DNA from 3 places in the Streptomyces sp. NPDC048295 genome. Region 1 is predicted to be linked to each of the others. Evidence: riboswitches for the same ligand, from Rfam matches in the RefSeq annotation. Region 1 holds a riboswitch; each other region holds the start of a gene.

What was found. A riboswitch is a leader RNA that binds a small molecule or an ion and turns the genes downstream of it on or off. The one in region 1 is predicted to bind thiamine pyrophosphate.
Region 2: linked by a shared signal. The riboswitch ahead of thiC (phosphomethylpyrimidine synthase ThiC) and the one ahead of AB0D53_RS33995 (thiamine ABC transporter substrate-binding protein) in region 1 are both predicted to bind thiamine pyrophosphate.
Region 3: linked by a shared signal. The riboswitch ahead of thiO (glycine oxidase ThiO) and the one ahead of AB0D53_RS33995 (thiamine ABC transporter substrate-binding protein) in region 1 are both predicted to bind thiamine pyrophosphate.

Annotation. Positions count from the first base shown of each region.
Region 1 is NZ_JBEZLL010000030.1:87,638-92,945, forward strand. Features, by position in the region: gene AB0D53_RS33985 (phosphatidate cytidylyltransferase) at 1-230, shown strand, start outside; gene rlmN (23S rRNA (adenine(2503)-C(2))-methyltransferase RlmN) at 324-1,430, shown strand; TPP riboswitch at 1,486-1,602, shown strand; gene AB0D53_RS33995 (thiamine ABC transporter substrate-binding protein) at 1,677-2,789, shown strand; gene AB0D53_RS34000 (iron ABC transporter permease) at 2,915-4,528, shown strand; gene AB0D53_RS34005 (ABC transporter ATP-binding protein) at 4,531-5,308, shown strand, end outside.
Region 2 is NZ_JBEZLL010000004.1:161,207-166,514, reverse strand. Features, by position in the region: gene thiC (phosphomethylpyrimidine synthase ThiC) at 1-1,619, opposite strand, end outside; TPP riboswitch at 1,612-1,745, opposite strand; gene AB0D53_RS07390 (YibE/F family protein) at 1,816-3,150, shown strand; gene AB0D53_RS07385 (SsgA family sporulation/cell division regulator) at 3,232-3,669, opposite strand; gene AB0D53_RS07380 (helix-turn-helix domain-containing protein) at 3,771-4,541, opposite strand; gene AB0D53_RS07375 (DUF5326 family protein) at 4,785-4,997, opposite strand; gene AB0D53_RS07370 (cupin domain-containing protein) at 5,188-5,308, opposite strand, start outside.
Region 3 is NZ_JBEZLL010000006.1:344,022-349,329, reverse strand. Features, by position in the region: gene AB0D53_RS12055 (thiazole synthase) at 1-699, opposite strand, end outside; gene thiS (sulfur carrier protein ThiS) at 703-939, opposite strand; gene thiO (glycine oxidase ThiO) at 936-2,120, opposite strand; TPP riboswitch at 2,118-2,230, opposite strand; gene AB0D53_RS12040 (hypothetical protein) at 2,282-2,626, shown strand; gene AB0D53_RS12035 (FAD-dependent oxidoreductase) at 2,655-3,911, shown strand; gene AB0D53_RS12030 (peptide-N4-asparagine amidase) at 4,023-5,308, shown strand, end outside.

The DNA.
Region 1 (5,308 bases):
TCCTGATCGACGGCGGTTCCTGGTGGCAGGGGCTGCTGCTCGGGCTCGCCGTCGCGGCCAGCGCCACGCTCGGCGACCTCGGCGAGTCCATGATCAAGCGGGACCTCGGGATCAAGGACATGGGCACGCTGCTGCCGGGGCACGGCGGCATCATGGACCGGCTCGACTCGCTGCTGCCGACCGCCCCGGTGGTCTGGCTGCTGCTGGTGCTGTTCGTCGGCTCCGGCTGAGATCGCGCCGCTGACCTGCGATTCTTCGAGTGCGGGCCCGCTGTCCACAGGACGGCGGGCCCGCACTGTTCCGTCTGCGACACTGGATGAACCATGCCTAAGCCCGGAGAACTCACTTTCGTCGCGCCCCGCGGAGCCAAGAAGCCGCCGCGGCACCTCGCCGACCTCACGCCCGCCGAGCGCAAGGAAGCCGTCGCCGCGATCGGCGAGAAGCCGTTCCGCGCCCAGCAGCTGTCGCAGCACTACTTCGCGCGGTACGCGCACGACCCGGCCGAGTGGACCAACATCCCGGCCGCGTCGCGGGACAAGCTCGCCGAGGCGATGTTCCCCGATCTGATGTCCGTGGTCCGCCACATCAGCTGCGACGACGACACCACCCGCAAGACGCTCTGGAAGCTGCACGACGGGACGCTCGTCGAGTCCGTCCTGATGCGCTACCCGGAGCGGGTGACGATGTGCATCTCCTCCCAGGCGGGATGCGGGATGAACTGCCCGTTCTGCGCGACGGGGCAGGCCGGTCTCGACCGCAATCTGTCGACCGCCGAGATCGTCCACCAGATCGTGGACGGGATGCGGGCGCTGCGCGACGGGGAGGTTCCCGGCGGCCCGGCGCGGCTCTCCAACATCGTCTTCATGGGCATGGGCGAGCCGCTCGCCAACTACAACCGGGTGGTCGGCGCGATCCGCCGGCTGACCGACCCCGAGCCGGACGGGCTGGGGCTCTCGCAGCGTGGGATCACCGTCTCCACGGTGGGCCTGGTGCCCGCGATGCTCCGCTTCGCCGACGAGGGCTTCAAGTGCCGACTCGCCGTCTCGCTGCACGCCCCGGACGACGAGCTGCGCGACACCCTCGTCCCCGTGAACACGCGCTGGAAGGTGGGTGAGGTGCTGGATGCCGCGTGGGAGTACGCGGAGAAGTCCGGCCGCCGCATCTCCATCGAGTACGCGCTGATCCGTGACATCAACGACCAGGCCTGGCGCGGTGACCGGCTCGGCCGGCTCCTCAAGGGCAAGCGGGTGCACGTCAACCTGATCCCGCTGAACCCCACGCCCGGTTCCAAGTGGACCGCCTCGCGGCCCGAGGACGAGAAGGCGTTCGTCGAGGCGATCGCGGCCCACGGGGTGCCGGTGACCGTGCGGGACACCCGTGGCCAGGAGATCGACGGAGCCTGCGGGCAGCTGGCGGCGGCCGAGCGCTGAGGCCACTCCCGAACGGGCCCGGGAGCCCGTGTAGCCTGGGCCCGAAATCAACTTCATATTCCGACAGGGGAGCGCCACAGCGCTGAGAGTGCGGCACCGAGGACAGGTCGGCCGCAGACCCTCTGAACCTCGCCCGGGTCATTCCGGGTAGGAAGTTCGGTCATCAACTCATGCTGTTGCGCCCTGCCCGCTTCTCCGCGGGCGGGGCCGCGTCTCTTCCTGGCCAAAACCCAGGAGGAATCCACAATGAGCACCACTCGCAGGACCAAGCAGCTCGCGGCATCGGCCGCCGCCGCCGCGCTCGGCGTCACCGCACTCGCCGGGTGCGGCAGTTCCGGCGATCAGTCCGCCGGATCCGGCGGCACGAAGGGCCCGGCCTCCAAGACCGTGACCCTCGTCAGCCACGACTCCTTCAACGCCTCCAAGGACGTACTGAAGGAGTTCACCGCGGAGACCGGCTACACCGTGAAGGTGCTGAAGAGCGGTGACGCGGGTGTCGCGCTCAACCAGGAGATCCTGACCAAGGGCTCCCCGCGCGGCGACGTGTTCTTCGGCGTCGACAACACACTGCTCTCCCGCGCCCTCGACAGCGGGCTCTTCACGCCGTACGAGGCGAAGGGCATCGACCGGGTCGCGGCGGACACCCTGCTCGACGCGGACAAGCACCGGGTCACCCCGATCGACACCGGCGACATCTGCGTCAACTACGACAAGAAGTACTTCGCCGACAAGAAGCTCGCGCCGCCGCAGTCCTTCGCCGACCTGGCGAAGCCCGCGTACAAGAACCTCCTCGTCACCGAGAACGCCGGAACGTCCTCGCCCGGCCTCGGTTTCCTCCTCGGCACCGTCGCCACCTACGGCGAGAAGGGCTACCAGGACTACTGGAAGAAGCTGAAGAGCAACGGCGTCAAGGTCGTCGACGGCTGGGAACAGGCGTACAACGAGGAGTTCTCCGGCTCCGCGGGCGGCAAGAAGGCCAAGGCCGACCGGCCGCTCGTCGTCTCGTACGCCTCCAGCCCGCCCGTGGAGGTGCTGTACGCGAAGCCGCAGCCGGCCGAGGCGCCGACCGGTGTCGCCACCGGGACCTGCTTCCGGCAGATCGAGTTCGCCGGCCTGCTGAACGGTGCGAAGAACGAGGCGGGCGGCAAGGCCCTGCTGGACTTCCTGATCGGCAAGAAGTTCCAGGAGGACATGCCGCTCAACATGTTCGTGAACCCGGTCACCAAGGACGCGAAGCTGCCGGAGCTCTTCACGAAGTTCGGCGCGACGGTGGACAGGCCGACGACCGTGGCCCCGGACCTCATCGCCAAGAACCGTGAGCAGTGGGTCCAGTCGTGGTCCTCGCTCGTAGTGAAGTAACGAAGACCCCCGTACGCGGACCGGCCGCGGGCGGGGAGGCTCCCCGCGGCCGGCCGGTCCGGCCTTCGCGGGCGCGGGGCGCTCGTGCGAAGGCCCGGCGCGGGAACGCGGTGCGGCTCGGCCTGATGGCCGTGCCCCTCGCGTTCTTCGCGCTGTTCTTCGCCTACCCGGTCGCCGCGATCGTCGGCCGCGGCCTGAAGGTGGACGGCGTCTGGCAGTTCGGCCGGATCGGCGAGGTGCTGACCCGGCCGGACATCCGCGAGGTCCTCTGGTTCACCGGCTGGCAGGCGCTCGCCTCGACCGCGCTGACCCTGTTGATCGCGCTGCCGGGCGCCTATGTCTTCGCCCGTTTCGACTTCCCCGGCAAACAACTGCTGCGGGCGGTCGTCACGGTGCCGTTCGTCCTGCCGACCGTGGTCGTCGGTACGGCCTTCCTGGCGCTGCTGGGGCGTGGCGGATTCCTCGACGAACTCTGGGGCGTACGGCTCGACACCACCGTCTGGGCGATTCTGCTCGCCCATGTCTTCTTCAACTACGCGGTGGTGGTCCGGACGGTCGGCGGGCTGTGGGCCCAGCTCGACCCCCGGCAGGAGGAGGCCGCCAGGGTGCTGGGCGCGGGACGGTTCGCCGCCTGGCGTCGGGTCACCCTGCCGGCCCTCGCGCCCGCCGTGGCCGCGGCCGCGCTGATGGTCTTCCTCTTCACCTTCACCTCCTTCGGTGTCGTGCAGATCCTCGGTGGTCCCGGTTTCTCCACGCTGGAGGTGGAGATCTACCGGCAGACCGCGCAGCTGCTCGCCCTGCCGACGGCCGCCGTGCTGACACTGGTGCAGTTCGCCGCGGTCGGCGCGATCCTCGCCGTGCACGCGTGGACCGTACGGCGCCGGGAGGCCGCGCTGAAGCTGGTCGACCCGGCGCAGACCGCGCGCAGTCCTCGCGGCGCCGGGCAGTGGGCGCTGCTCTGCGGGGTGCTGCTGACCGTACTGCTGCTGATCCTGCTGCCGCTCGGGGTACTCGTCGAGCGCTCCTTCGACACCGGCGGCGGGCATGGTTTCGACTTCTACCGTGCCCTGGCGTCCGTGGACGCGGGCGGTGGTACGTTCCTGGTCGCGCCGCTCGAAGCGATCTGGAACTCCTTGCAGTACGCGCTGGTCGCGACGGTCATCGCGCTCGTCATCGGCGGGCTGGCCGCCGCGGCGCTGACCCGGCGCGCCGGGCGCCTCGTGCGCGGCTTCGACGCGCTGCTGATGCTGCCGCTCGGGGTGTCCGCGGTCACCGTCGGCTTCGGCTTCCTGATCACGCTGGACAAGCCCCCGCTGGATCTGCGGACCTCCTGGATCCTGGTGCCGCTCGCCCAGGCGCTGGTCGGTGTGCCCTTCGTCGTACGGACCATGCTGCCCGTGCTGCGTGCTGTGGACGGGCGGCTGAGGGAGGCCGCGGCGGTCCTCGGGGCGTCGCCGCTGCGGGCCTGGCGTGAGGTCGATCTGCCGCTGGTGCGGCGGGCGTTGCTGGTCGCGGCCGGTTTCGCGTTCGCCGTCTCGCTCGGCGAGTTCGGCGCGACGGTGTTCATCGCGCGGCCCGACCGCCCGACGCTGCCGGTCGCCGTGGCCCGGTTGCTGGGGCGGGCCGGGGAGCTCAACTACGGCCAGGCGATGGCCCTCAGCACCATCCTGATGGTGGTCTGCGCCGTCTCGCTGCTGCTGCTCGAACGTATCCGCACGGACCGGTCCGGGGAGTTCTAGAGATGCTGACACTGGAATCGGCCATGGTCCGCTTCGGCGAGCGGGCGGCGCTCGACGCGGTGGACCTGGAGGTCGCCGAGCACGAGATCGTGTGTGTGCTGGGGCCGAGCGGGAGCGGCAAGTCCACTCTGCTGCGGGTGGTCGCCGGACTGCACCCGCCGGACAGCGGCCGGGTGTTGCTGGACGGCGCCGACCAGGCCGGGGTGCCGGTGCACCGGCGCGGTCTGGGCCTGATGTTTCAGGACCACCAGCTCTTCCCGCACCGGGACGTCGGTGCCAACGTCGCGTTCGGGCTGCGGATGCACGGGGTGTCGCGCCGCGACCAGGAGCGCAGGGTCGGCGAACTCCTGGATCTGGTGGGCCTGCCCGGCGCCGAACGGCGTGCCGTCGCCGCACTGTCCGGCGGCGAGCAGCAGCGTGTCGCCCTCGCGCGGGCCCTCGCCCCGCGCCCCAAGCTGCTGATGCTGGACGAGCCGCTCGGCCAGCTCGACCGCGGCCTGCGTGAACGGCTCGTCGTCGAACTGCGCACGCTCTTCGGGCAGTTGGGTACGACGGTGCTCGCCGTCACGCACGATCAGGGTGAGGCGTTCGCGCTGGCCGACCGGGTGGTGGTGATGCGCGACGGACGGATCGCCCAGGCGGGCACCCCGCTGGAGGTGTGGCAGCGGCCCGCCTCCGCGTTCGTCGCCCGGTTCCTCGGCTTCGACAACGTGGTCGAGGCGACGGTGAGCGGTGCCGTCGCCGACACGGTGTGGGGCAGGGTACCGGTGGCCGAGGGCT
Region 2 (5,308 bases), on a different contig from region 1:
CAGAAGTGCGCCGTCTTCGCCGGCTCGGCAGGCAGCGTCTCGTCGTGGAACTCCCGCGCGGTGTCCGGGTCGAGAGCCAGATTGAACTGGTCCTCCCAGCGGAACTCGAAACGGGCGTCCGAGAGCGCGTCGTCCCAGTCCTGCGCCCCCGGGTGGCCCTTGGCGAGGTCCGCAGCATGCGCCGCGATCTTGTAGGTGATGACGCCGGTCTTCACATCGTCCCGGTTGGGCAGGCCGAGGTGCTCCTTCGGCGTGACGTAGCAGAGCATCGCCGTCCCCCACCACGCGATCATCGCCGCGCCGATGCCCGAGGTGATGTGGTCGTACGCCGGCGCGACATCGGTGGTCAGCGGGCCGAGCGTGTAGAACGGCGCCTCCTCGCAGATCTCCTGCTGGAGGTCGATGTTCTCCTTGATCTTGTGCATCGGGACATGGCCCGGGCCTTCGATCATGGTCTGTACGCCGAACCGCTTGGCGACCGCGTTCAGCTCGCCCAGCGTGCGCAGTTCGGCGAACTGCGCCTCGTCATTGGCGTCGGCGATCGATCCGGGACGCAGCCCGTCGCCCAGCGAGTACGTCACGTCGTAGCTCGCGAGAATCTCGCAGAGCTCCTCGAAGTGCTCGTACAGGAAGGACTCCTTGTGGTGCGCGAGGCACCACGCCGCCATGATCGAGCCGCCCCGGGAGACGATGCCGGTCTTGCGGCGGGCGGTCAGTGGCACGTACGGCAGGCGCACGCCGGCGTGGACCGTCATGTAGTCGACGCCCTGCTCGGCCTGCTCGATGACGGTGTCCTTGTAGATCTCCCAGGTGAGTTCCTCCGCCCGGCCGTCGACCTTTTCGAGGGCCTGGTAGAGCGGAACGGTGCCGATCGGCACGGGGGAGTTGCGCAGAACCCACTCACGGGTGGTGTGAATGTTGCGGCCGGTGGACAGATCCATGACGGTGTCGGCGCCCCAGCGCGTCGCCCACGTCATTTTTTCCACCTCCTCCTCGATGGAGGACGTCACCGCGGAGTTGCCGATGTTGGCATTGACCTTCACCAGGAACCGCTTGCCGATGATCATCGGCTCGGTCTCGGGGTGGTTGACGTTGGCGGGCAGCACGGCCCGGCCGGCCGCGATCTCCTCCCGCACCACCTCGGGCTCGACGTTCTCCCGGATCGCCACGTACTCCATCTCCGGGGTGATCTCGCCCCGGCGGGCGTACGCGAGCTGGGTCACCGGCTGCCCGTCGCGGCTGCGGCGCGGCAGGCGCGGGCGGCCGGGGAAGACCGCGTCGAGGTTGCGCAGCCCGCCGCGCGGCGAGGTGTGCTTGAGCCCGTCGTCCTCCGGACGGGCGGGGCGGCCCGGGTACTCCTCGGTGTCGCCGCGGGCGACGATCCAGTTCTCCCGCAGCGGTGCGAGACCGCGGCGGACATCGGTCCCGACGGCGGGATCGGTGTACGGACCCGACGTGTCGTACAGCGTCACGTCCTTGCCGTTGGTGAGGTGCACCTGACGGACCGGCACCCGGAGGTCCGGGCGCGAGCCCTGGACGTACCCCTTGTGCCAGCCGATGGACTTCCCGGCCTCGTCGCTCTGGTTCGAGGCAGGCGTGCGTGCGTCCGCTGTGGTCATGAGACCTACTCCCTACGCCGGCATTACCCGGTAACAGGTTCGGCGGTCGGCGCAGCCCTTCCCGTACGGACGTACGGATATCAGCGCCCTCTCAGCCCGGTGCTCCGAGCTCCCGCGTGTGCAAAGGTCCCTCCACGCTAGCGCCCCGTCCGGCGTGATGAACAGAGGGCCCGTCCCTTCTTGCGATGATCGGCCGGTGACGTCCCTCCATATCGACCACGAACCGCAGGGCCATCAGCAGGGCCATCAGCACGGCCACTCGCACAGCCACGGCCCTGCCGCACCCGTCTCCAAACATCTGCGCAAGGTCATCGCGGCCGTACTGATCCCGTTCGCCGCCGCCGTGCTCGTCGGCCTGGTGGCGCTCTGGCCGGGCGGTGCGCCGGCGCACGAGAGAACCGGCGTCGGATTCGACCGGCAGACCCAGCAGGGAAAGGTGGTGAGCATCGACATGGTGGACTGCAAGGAAGTGAACGCGGTCCAGACACCCCTGGGCGGAGACACCACACCGCCCTCGGGAAGCGGAAGAGGACCGTGCAGGAAGGCCACGGTCGAGGTGACGAGCGGTCACGACAAGGGCCGCACCTTCGTCGAGATCGTCCAGCCCGACTCCCCGCGCCAGTTGCGCCAGGGGCAGGGCGTGGTGGTGTCGTACGCACCGGACGCGCCCCACGATCTGCAGTACTCGGTGACGGACGCCAACCGGAAGTTCCCGATGGCTCTGCTGGCCGGGATCTTCGCCCTGGTCGTGGTCGCGGTGGGCCGCATGCGCGGGGTGATGGCACTGGTCGCGCTCGCGGTGTCGTTCGCCGTGCTGACCCTGTTCATCCTCCCGGCCGTTCTCCAGGGTTCGAATCCGCTGCTCGTCGCGGTGGTCGGGGCCAGCGCCATCATGCTGATCGCGCTCTACATGTGCCACGGCCTGACCGCCCGCACCTCGGTCGCGGTGATCGGCACGCTGATCTCACTGCTGCTGATCGGACTGCTCGGGTCGCTCTTCATCGGCTGGGCGAGCCTGACCGGCAACACCGATGACAGCACCGGCCTCATCCACGGCCTGTACCCGCACATCGACATGAGCGGTCTGCTGCTGGCCGGTGTCATCATCGGTTCGCTCGGGGTGCTCGACGACGTGACAGTGACCCAGACCTCGGCGGTCTGGGAACTGCACCAGGCGAACCCGACGTTGGGTGTGCGTGGCCTCTACCGGGCAGGGATCAGGATCGGACGCGACCACATCGCCTCGGTCGTCAATACGCTGGTGCTCGCATACGCGGGCGCCGCGCTGCCGTTGCTGCTGCTGTTCTCCATCGCGCAGAGCAGCGTGGGGACGGTGGCCAACAGCGAGCTGGTGGCGGAGGAGATCGTACGAACGCTGGTCGGCTCGATCGGACTGGTCGCCTCGGTGCCGGTGACGACGGTGCTCGCCGCGCTGGTCGTCTCCGCGGACCGCACAGGGCTCGGCGCGGAAGCCGGAGCTTCGGCACCCGTACGGGCCGGGAAAGGCCGTCGTCGTAGGACGAAGCCCTGATCGTCTCAGCCAGGTGAACAATTCACCCATTCGGCAGGTACCGTGTTCGACCGGCGAGCCGGTCGGCGGCGCCCGTTCCCGTCAGCCGGCGTTCTGTTCCTCGGCGAGGATCCGGCCCAGGGCGTCCTCCAGGTTGCCCTCGAAGTCACCCAACGTGCACTCCTGCCCCAGCGGCACAAGCTTGTCGGTCCGGTCGAGAAATGCCACAAGCGGCGCCGTACCGGCCCGGAAGAGGGCTCGGTCCTCGCCGACCTGAAGCCGGATGTGTACGTCGGAAAGTCCCTCGGGCTCAGTGGGTCCGATGTGCACATCACCGTCACCACTGGGGCTGTTGAGGCCGTCGAGCAGCAGCTCACGGCCGAATGCCCAGGTGACGGGGGCGTCACCTGGCAGATGGAAGGTCATCCGGATCGCATACGGATCGCAGACCTCGTACCGGAGCTCCACCGGGATCCGGAAAGAGAGTTCCTCGGAAACGAGGAAGCTCATCATGACCTCAGCTTGAACCGACTCGCGCATCGTTCAACCCCGCAGTAGATGAATCTGGCCAGGAATGATCCCCCGTGGCCCTATTGACGCCATCGTGGTGCACGCGATAGCAGATCACAAGGAGTGATTTTTCAGATACTGATAGAGAACACGAACGAACGCAAGAGGTTGGCCACTTCGCCACGTAGTTGTTCGACTGCGGGGAGCAACCGGTTCTCCTGCTCCAGGGGTACGGAAATCGCCATCGCGGCGGCGGTGAATCCGGCTGTGATCGGGATGGCCGCGCAGACCGTGCCCAGGGCGTACTCCTGCCGCTCGATGACAGGTTCCATCCGCCCGAGCGAACGCAGTCGTTCGAGGAGTGCCGCGCGGTCCTTCACCGAGTAGCGGGTCAGCGGACGCACAGGGTGACGGTCCAGGTGGTCCTCGCGGGCCTTCTCGTCGAGCTGGCTCAGCAGGCACTGGCCGATCGCATGGGCGTGCCCGGTCTCCCGGAAGGACGCCCATTCGTCGACGGCGGGATTGGCGGGGGTGTCGGCGACCGCGACGAGTTCGATCTCGCCCTCGCGGTAGACGGCGCAGTACACCGGTGCGCCGATGATGTCCCGCCAGCGGCCCAGCGACTCGGCCATCCTGCCGCGGCGATTCTGCAAGGTCCCCTCGCCGACCAGGCGTTCCGCCGCGGTTCCCATGAGGAAGACGCCGTTCTCCCGGCGCAGATAGCCCTCGTGCGTCAGGGTGCGCAGCAGATGGTAGGCCGTGGGAAGAGGAAGCCCCGCCTCCCTGGCCAGCTGCTTCGCGGGCGCCCCGTCGCGATGGGCGACCACGGCTTCCAGCAACCGCAGCGCTCGCTGCACCGAACCGATCAGCGTCGGGGCAGCAGTGCTCGATGCCGTGGTCAACAGTCACCCCCAGGCATGGTGACGGGTGGTCAGCCCGCCTGTGGGGGCCGCCCCCACGGGCTGCCGCACGGCTGGGGCCCGGAGACCGGACGCCGTACAAACCACTGGTCACTGTGGTGACAGTCTGTTAACTCCCAGGCGCTGGCAGCGAACTTCCACTGTATCGGCCGGGTCCGCGGGGGACGTCGTTTCGCCTTCCGCTTAGCTCACCTGGGCTAACGCCCCGGCCGGTCTCCGATCGTCCTACCAGTCGCCGCGCGAGGAGGACGACGACATGAACTTGCGTACGACGAAAATGAGCCCACCGACCAGGATCACGAAGACCAGGACCTTGAAGAGCACCTCGATCACGAACCCGAGCACGCTGACGATCAGGCCGCCGAACACGACGATCGCGATGACCGGCACCGCGATCCACTTCACCCACCAGGGCATACCGGCGAATATCTCCCGCACGGCCATCGTCCCTACCTCGTCTCCTTGAGTTCCTGCTTCGATGCCTTGAATTCCTGCTTCGATGCTAGAGGCGCGGAGGGGGCCGACGGGGGCCGCGCAGCCCTTGAAGTCCCCTGACCGACCCCTGAGGGATCCCTGAGACCGGCCCCCCGCCCCCAGGTGGACCGGCTCGGCTCTCCGGCGGACCGGCTCAGCTCTCCGGCGGGGAGAAGACCACCATGACCCGCAGATCCTCGGTGATGTGGTGGAACTTGTGGGCGACACCGGCCGGTACGTACACCACGCTTCCTCTGCCCACCTGCGTGGTTTCC
Region 3 (5,308 bases), on a different contig from region 1:
CGCGAGGCGCCCGCCCTCCACCGCGTGGCGCATCGCCGAGGCCATCAGCTCGGGCTCCTGGGCCCGGGTCACCGCGGACGCCAGCATCACCGCCGAGCACCCCAGCTCCATCGCGAACGCCGCGTCGGAGGCCGTCCCGGCACCCGCGTCGAGGATCACCGGCACCCGGGCCTGCTCGACGATCAGCCGGAAGTTGTGCGGATTGCGGATGCCGAGTCCGGAGCCGATGGGGGAGCCGAGCGGCATGACCGCCGCGCACCCCACGTCCTGGAGCCTGCGGGCCAGCACCGGGTCGTCGTTGGTGTACGGCAGCACGGTGAAGCCGTCGTCCACCAGGATCTCCGCGGCGTCCAGCAGCTCGATCGGATCGGGCAGCAGCGTCCGCTCGTCGGCCACCACCTCCAGCTTGATCCAGTCGGTGCCGAGCGCCTCGCGGGCCAGCCGGGCGGTCAGCACGGCCTCGCCCGCGGTGAAGCAGCCCGCCGTGTTCGGCAGCACGCGGATGGAGAGCCGCCGCAGGACGGAGAGGACCGAACCCTGCACGGTCGGATCGAGGCGCCGCATCGCGACGGTGGTCAGCTCGGTGCCGGAGGCGGTCAGGGAGCGTTCCAGCACGTCGAGGCCGGCCGCCCCGCCCGTGCCCATGATCAGCCGGGAGCCGAAGGTGGCGTCACCGAGGGTGAAGAGGTCGTCCGGCACGGTTCAGCCTCCCTGGACCGCGGTCAGGACCTCGACGCGGTCACCGTCGAGGAGCGCGGTGGCGGACCACCGGCCGCGCGGTACGACGGTCTCGTTGACGGCGGCCGCGACACCGGAGTGCGCGGTGGTGAGCGTGGCGACGAGTGCCGCCAGGGTGGTGCCCCCGGCGAGGCGGCGGACCTCGCCGTTCACGGACACGGAGAGGGCGGCGGCCCCGGGGAGCGGTACGGGCTCGGTCATGCGGGCTGCTCCTGACGTGCGGAGACGGCGGGGGACGGGAAACGGCGCGGGGTGAAGGGGCGGGTCGGCTCGGGCGGCTCGCCGCCGGTGAGGAGCTCGGCCATGACGTCACCGGTGATGGGGGTGAGCAGCACCCCGTTGCGGTGGTGGCCGGTGGCGAGGTGGAGGCCGGGCAGGGCGGTGGGGCCGAGCAGCGGGGCGTTGTCGGGGGAGGTGGGGCGCAGGCCGGCCAGGGTCTCGGTGAGCGGCAGCTCGGTGATGCCGGGCACCAGTTCGTGGGCGTCCCGCAGCAGCTCGTAGACGCCGCCCGCGGTGACGGTGGTGTCCCAGCCCATCTCCTCGCTGGTGGCGCCGACGACCAGCTCGCCGTTCTCGCGCGGCACCAGATAGACATGACTGCCCCGGACCAGGGCCCGTACGGTCCGGCTCAGGAACGGCGCGTGCCGGGCCGGCACGGTCAGCCTCAGCACCTGGCCCTTCACCGGCCGGACCGGCGGCACGGCCTCGTCGGGCACCCCCGCCAGCCGGCCGCTGAGGCTGCCCGCGGCGAGCACGACCTGGTCGGCCACGAGCTCCGTACCCCCGGCGAGCACCGCCCCGGCGGCCCGGCCGCCCACCACGCTCAGGCGCTCCGCCCAGCCGCGGTGGAAGACCACCCCGGCCCGCTCGCAGGCGGTCAGCAGGGCGGCGGCCAGCCGGCGCGGATCGATCTGGTGGTCGCCGTCGACCCGCAGACCGCCCCGGACACCCGGCGCGAGCATCGGCTCCAGACGGCGGCACTCGCGGCCGGTGAGCCACTCCGATTCCAGGCCCGAACGCCGCTGCAGGGCGTGCAGGTCCCGCAGATGGGCGCGGTCGTCGGAGTCCAGTGCGACGGCCAGGGTGCCGCAGGCGCGGAAACCGGTCTCCCGCCCGCTCGCCGCCTCCAGCTCGGCCGCGAAGGCCGGATAGCGGGCGGCGGAGGCGAGATTGAGGCCCAGCAGCAGCTGTTCGCCGTAGTGGAGTTCGGTGACCGCGGCCAGCATGCCGGCCGCCACCCGGGCGGCTCCGCCGCCCGGTTCGGGGTCGGCGACCGCGATGCGCAGTCCGCGTTGCGCGGCCCGCCAGGCGGTCACCAGGCCGATGATCCCGCCCCCGATGACCAGGACATCGGATCCGTTTCCGTTCCGAGAAGAACGCATGGGCTTCCAGCCCCTCCCTTCGCCGGCATGACCCGGATCAGGTTCGTACGGTCGGAGGCCGCCCAGCCTCCCTCTCAGCCCGGTGCGTCCGGGCTCCCGCGAGTGCTTTACGTTGGCCACCCTAAACCCCGTCCGCCCGCCCCAGTAAGGGAGCAGCCGCCGTGGCCCGTTCGCTCGACGGACTCGTCCTGTCACCGGTGGCCGACCAGGCGCCCGGCCAGGTCGGCACCCGTACCCGCTTCACGTACCACGAGGAGGACGGCCGGATCTGGGCCGAGTACGCGGGCGGCGACGTGGTGCGCGGCCATCTCGTCGGCACCCGGACCGGCGACCTGCTCGACTTCCGCTACGTCCAGCTCAAGCAGGACGGAACGACGTCCTGCGGCCACTGCCACTCCACCGTCGTCGACCTCGCGGACGGCCGGGTCCGGCTGGACGAGCGGTGGGAGTGGGAGTCGCAGGAGGGCGGCGGGACGAGCACGGTCGAGGAACTCACCCTTTCCTGACGATCTGTCAGGTGCTTAAGGTGTACGGGTGAGCGAGCAGCAGCAGTCAGAGCAGCCGGACCGGCGGACACGAAGCCGCGTCGTCGTCGTCGGAGCGGGCATGGCCGGGGTGCAGACCGCGGTGGCCCTGCGCGAGCAGGGCTTCACCGGCCCCGTCACCCTGATCGGCGCCGAACCGCATCAGCCCTACGACCGGCCCCCGCTGTCCAAGGCGGTGCTGCTCGGCAAGGCCGAGGACTCCGCCTTCGACATCGACTTCGAGGCGCTGGAGATCGATCTGCAACTGGGCCGCGAGGTCACCGGTGTGCGCCCCGCGGCACACGAACTGGACACCCCGTCGGGCCCTGTTCCCTACGACGTGCTGGTGATCGCGACCGGTGCCGAACCCGTCGTCCTGCCCGGGGTCGAGGGTGTTCCCGGTGTCCACCTGCTGCGCACCCTCGACGACGCGGCACGGCTGCGGCCGGTCCTCGACGAGCAGCACGGCGTCGTGGTCGTCGGCGCGGGCTGGATCGGCGCCGAGTTCGCCACCGCGGCCCGCGCGGCCGGCTGCGCGGTCACCGTCGTCGAGGCCGCCGACCGGCCCCTCGCGGGCGCGATGCCCGCGGAGGTCGCCGCCCCGATGGCCGCCTGGTACGCGGAGACCGGCGCCGAACTCCTCACCGGCGCCCGGGTCGACCGCGTCGAGCCGGGCCGGGTGGTCCTCGCGGACGGCCGTACGGTCCCGGCCGCAGCGGTCGTCGTCGGGATCGGCGCCCGGCCCGCCACCGGCTGGCTGGCCGGCTCCGGCATCGAGCTCGGACCGGACGGATCGGTGACCGCCGACGAAGCGCTGCGCACCTCGCTGCCGGATGTGTACGCGGTCGGCGACTGCGCCTCGTTCCCCTCCGCCCGGTACGGCGAACGCCTGCTCGTCCACCACTGGGACAACGCGCTCCAGGGCCCGCGCACCGCCGCCGCCAACATCATCGGGGCGCTCGCCGGGGACGGCGCGGCGCCGGCGGTCTACGACCCCGTGCCGTACTTCTGGTCCGAGCAGTTCGACCGGTTCGTGCAGTACGCGGGCCACCACGGGAGCGCCGACACCCTGCTCTGGCGCGGCGATCCGGCCGAGCCCGCCTGGTCGGTGTGCTGGCTGCGCGACGGCGTGCTGGTCGCGGTGCTCGCCGTCGGCCGGCCGCGCGACCTGGCGCAGGGGCGCAAACTCATCGAGGCGGGGGCGCGGCTCGATCCTGCGCGGGCCGCCGACCCCTCCGTACCGCTGAAGTCGGCGGTCCGTCAGTAGCGCGCCGCCGGGCGTGCGGAGCGTCCGGAGTGCGGGCAAGCTCTTGGACGGCGGCCGGAATTGGTGCACCGTACATCCTCTGGATCACTCGCCCGCTCCCGGAGGAAGCACATGTTCCGACACAGATGGGTCCGCGCCCTGCGCCGGATCTGCGTGGTCTCGGCCTCGATCGCCCTGGCCGGCGGCGCGCTCGCCGTCCCGGCGAACGCGGGCACCGCCCCGAGGCCCGGCTCCAACCCGGCCGTCGACTACCAGGACCCGGTCGACGCGCTGCCGCCGGTCTCCCGGCCCGACACCGCGCACTGCTCGGTCACGGCCGTCGAGCACGACTTCGGCAACACCCTCGGCGGGCCGCCGTACACCACCACGCTCACCCCGCCCGACACCTGCGAGGGCCCCTGGAACAAGGTCGTCCTCGACTGGTCGGCCAGCGTGAAGGGGCGTCAGTACGATCGTCTCGCCGCGGTGTTCGTGGGCGGCGCGGAGATCTTCCGCACCAGCACCGCCGAGCCCGACGAGGACGGCATCAGCTGGCACGTCGCCAAGGACATCACCGACTTCGCGCCGCTCCTCAAGGACCCGCAGAAGCTCCAGCTGGACCTCGGCAACGTTGTCAACGACACCTACACCGGTGTGTACAAGGTCAGGCTGACGATCACGTACTACCGGGCCGACAAGCACCACCCGGCCGCGCGGACCGCCGACCGGATCGTCCCCCTCGGCACCACCGGGTCCGACAGCGCCCCCTGGATGAGCGTGGGCAAGGGCGGCTCCACCAGCACCGACGTCACCTTCCCGCGCAACCTGACCGCCGCGCGCCTCCAGGTGTACGCACGCGGCGGCGGCTGCGACGAGCAGTGGTTCGACGCGGTCCCCGACGACCTCGCCGCCACCGCCCCGGACTACCTCTGCGGCGGCGGCCCCTACCGCGAGGTGCAGATCGCCGTGGACGGACGGCCCGCGGGCCTCGCCCAGCCGTACCCCGTGGTCTACTCCGGCGGCATCGTCCCGACCCTGTGGCGGCCCGTCCCGGCCATCGACCAGTTCAGGACCGAGGCCTACGACATCGACCTGACCCCCTTCGCCGGTGAACTGGCCGACGGCAGGCCGCACGCCATCAGCATCACGCCGTACGGAGCCGCCGACACCTGGATCGTCGACGGTTCGCTCTTCCTGAGCACGGACGCGCACGCGGCCCGTACGAGCGGCAGGGTCACCGTCGACACGCTCGGCGACGAGCCGGTGGTGAGGACCGTCCGGACCCCGCGCGGCGACGGCTCCACCCATGTCGCCGTGTCGACCGGGCGCTCCTGGAGGATCTCCGGCTACGTCCGGACCTCGAAGGGCCGGGTCACCACCACCGTCGAGCAGCAGTTCTCGTACACCAACGAGGACAC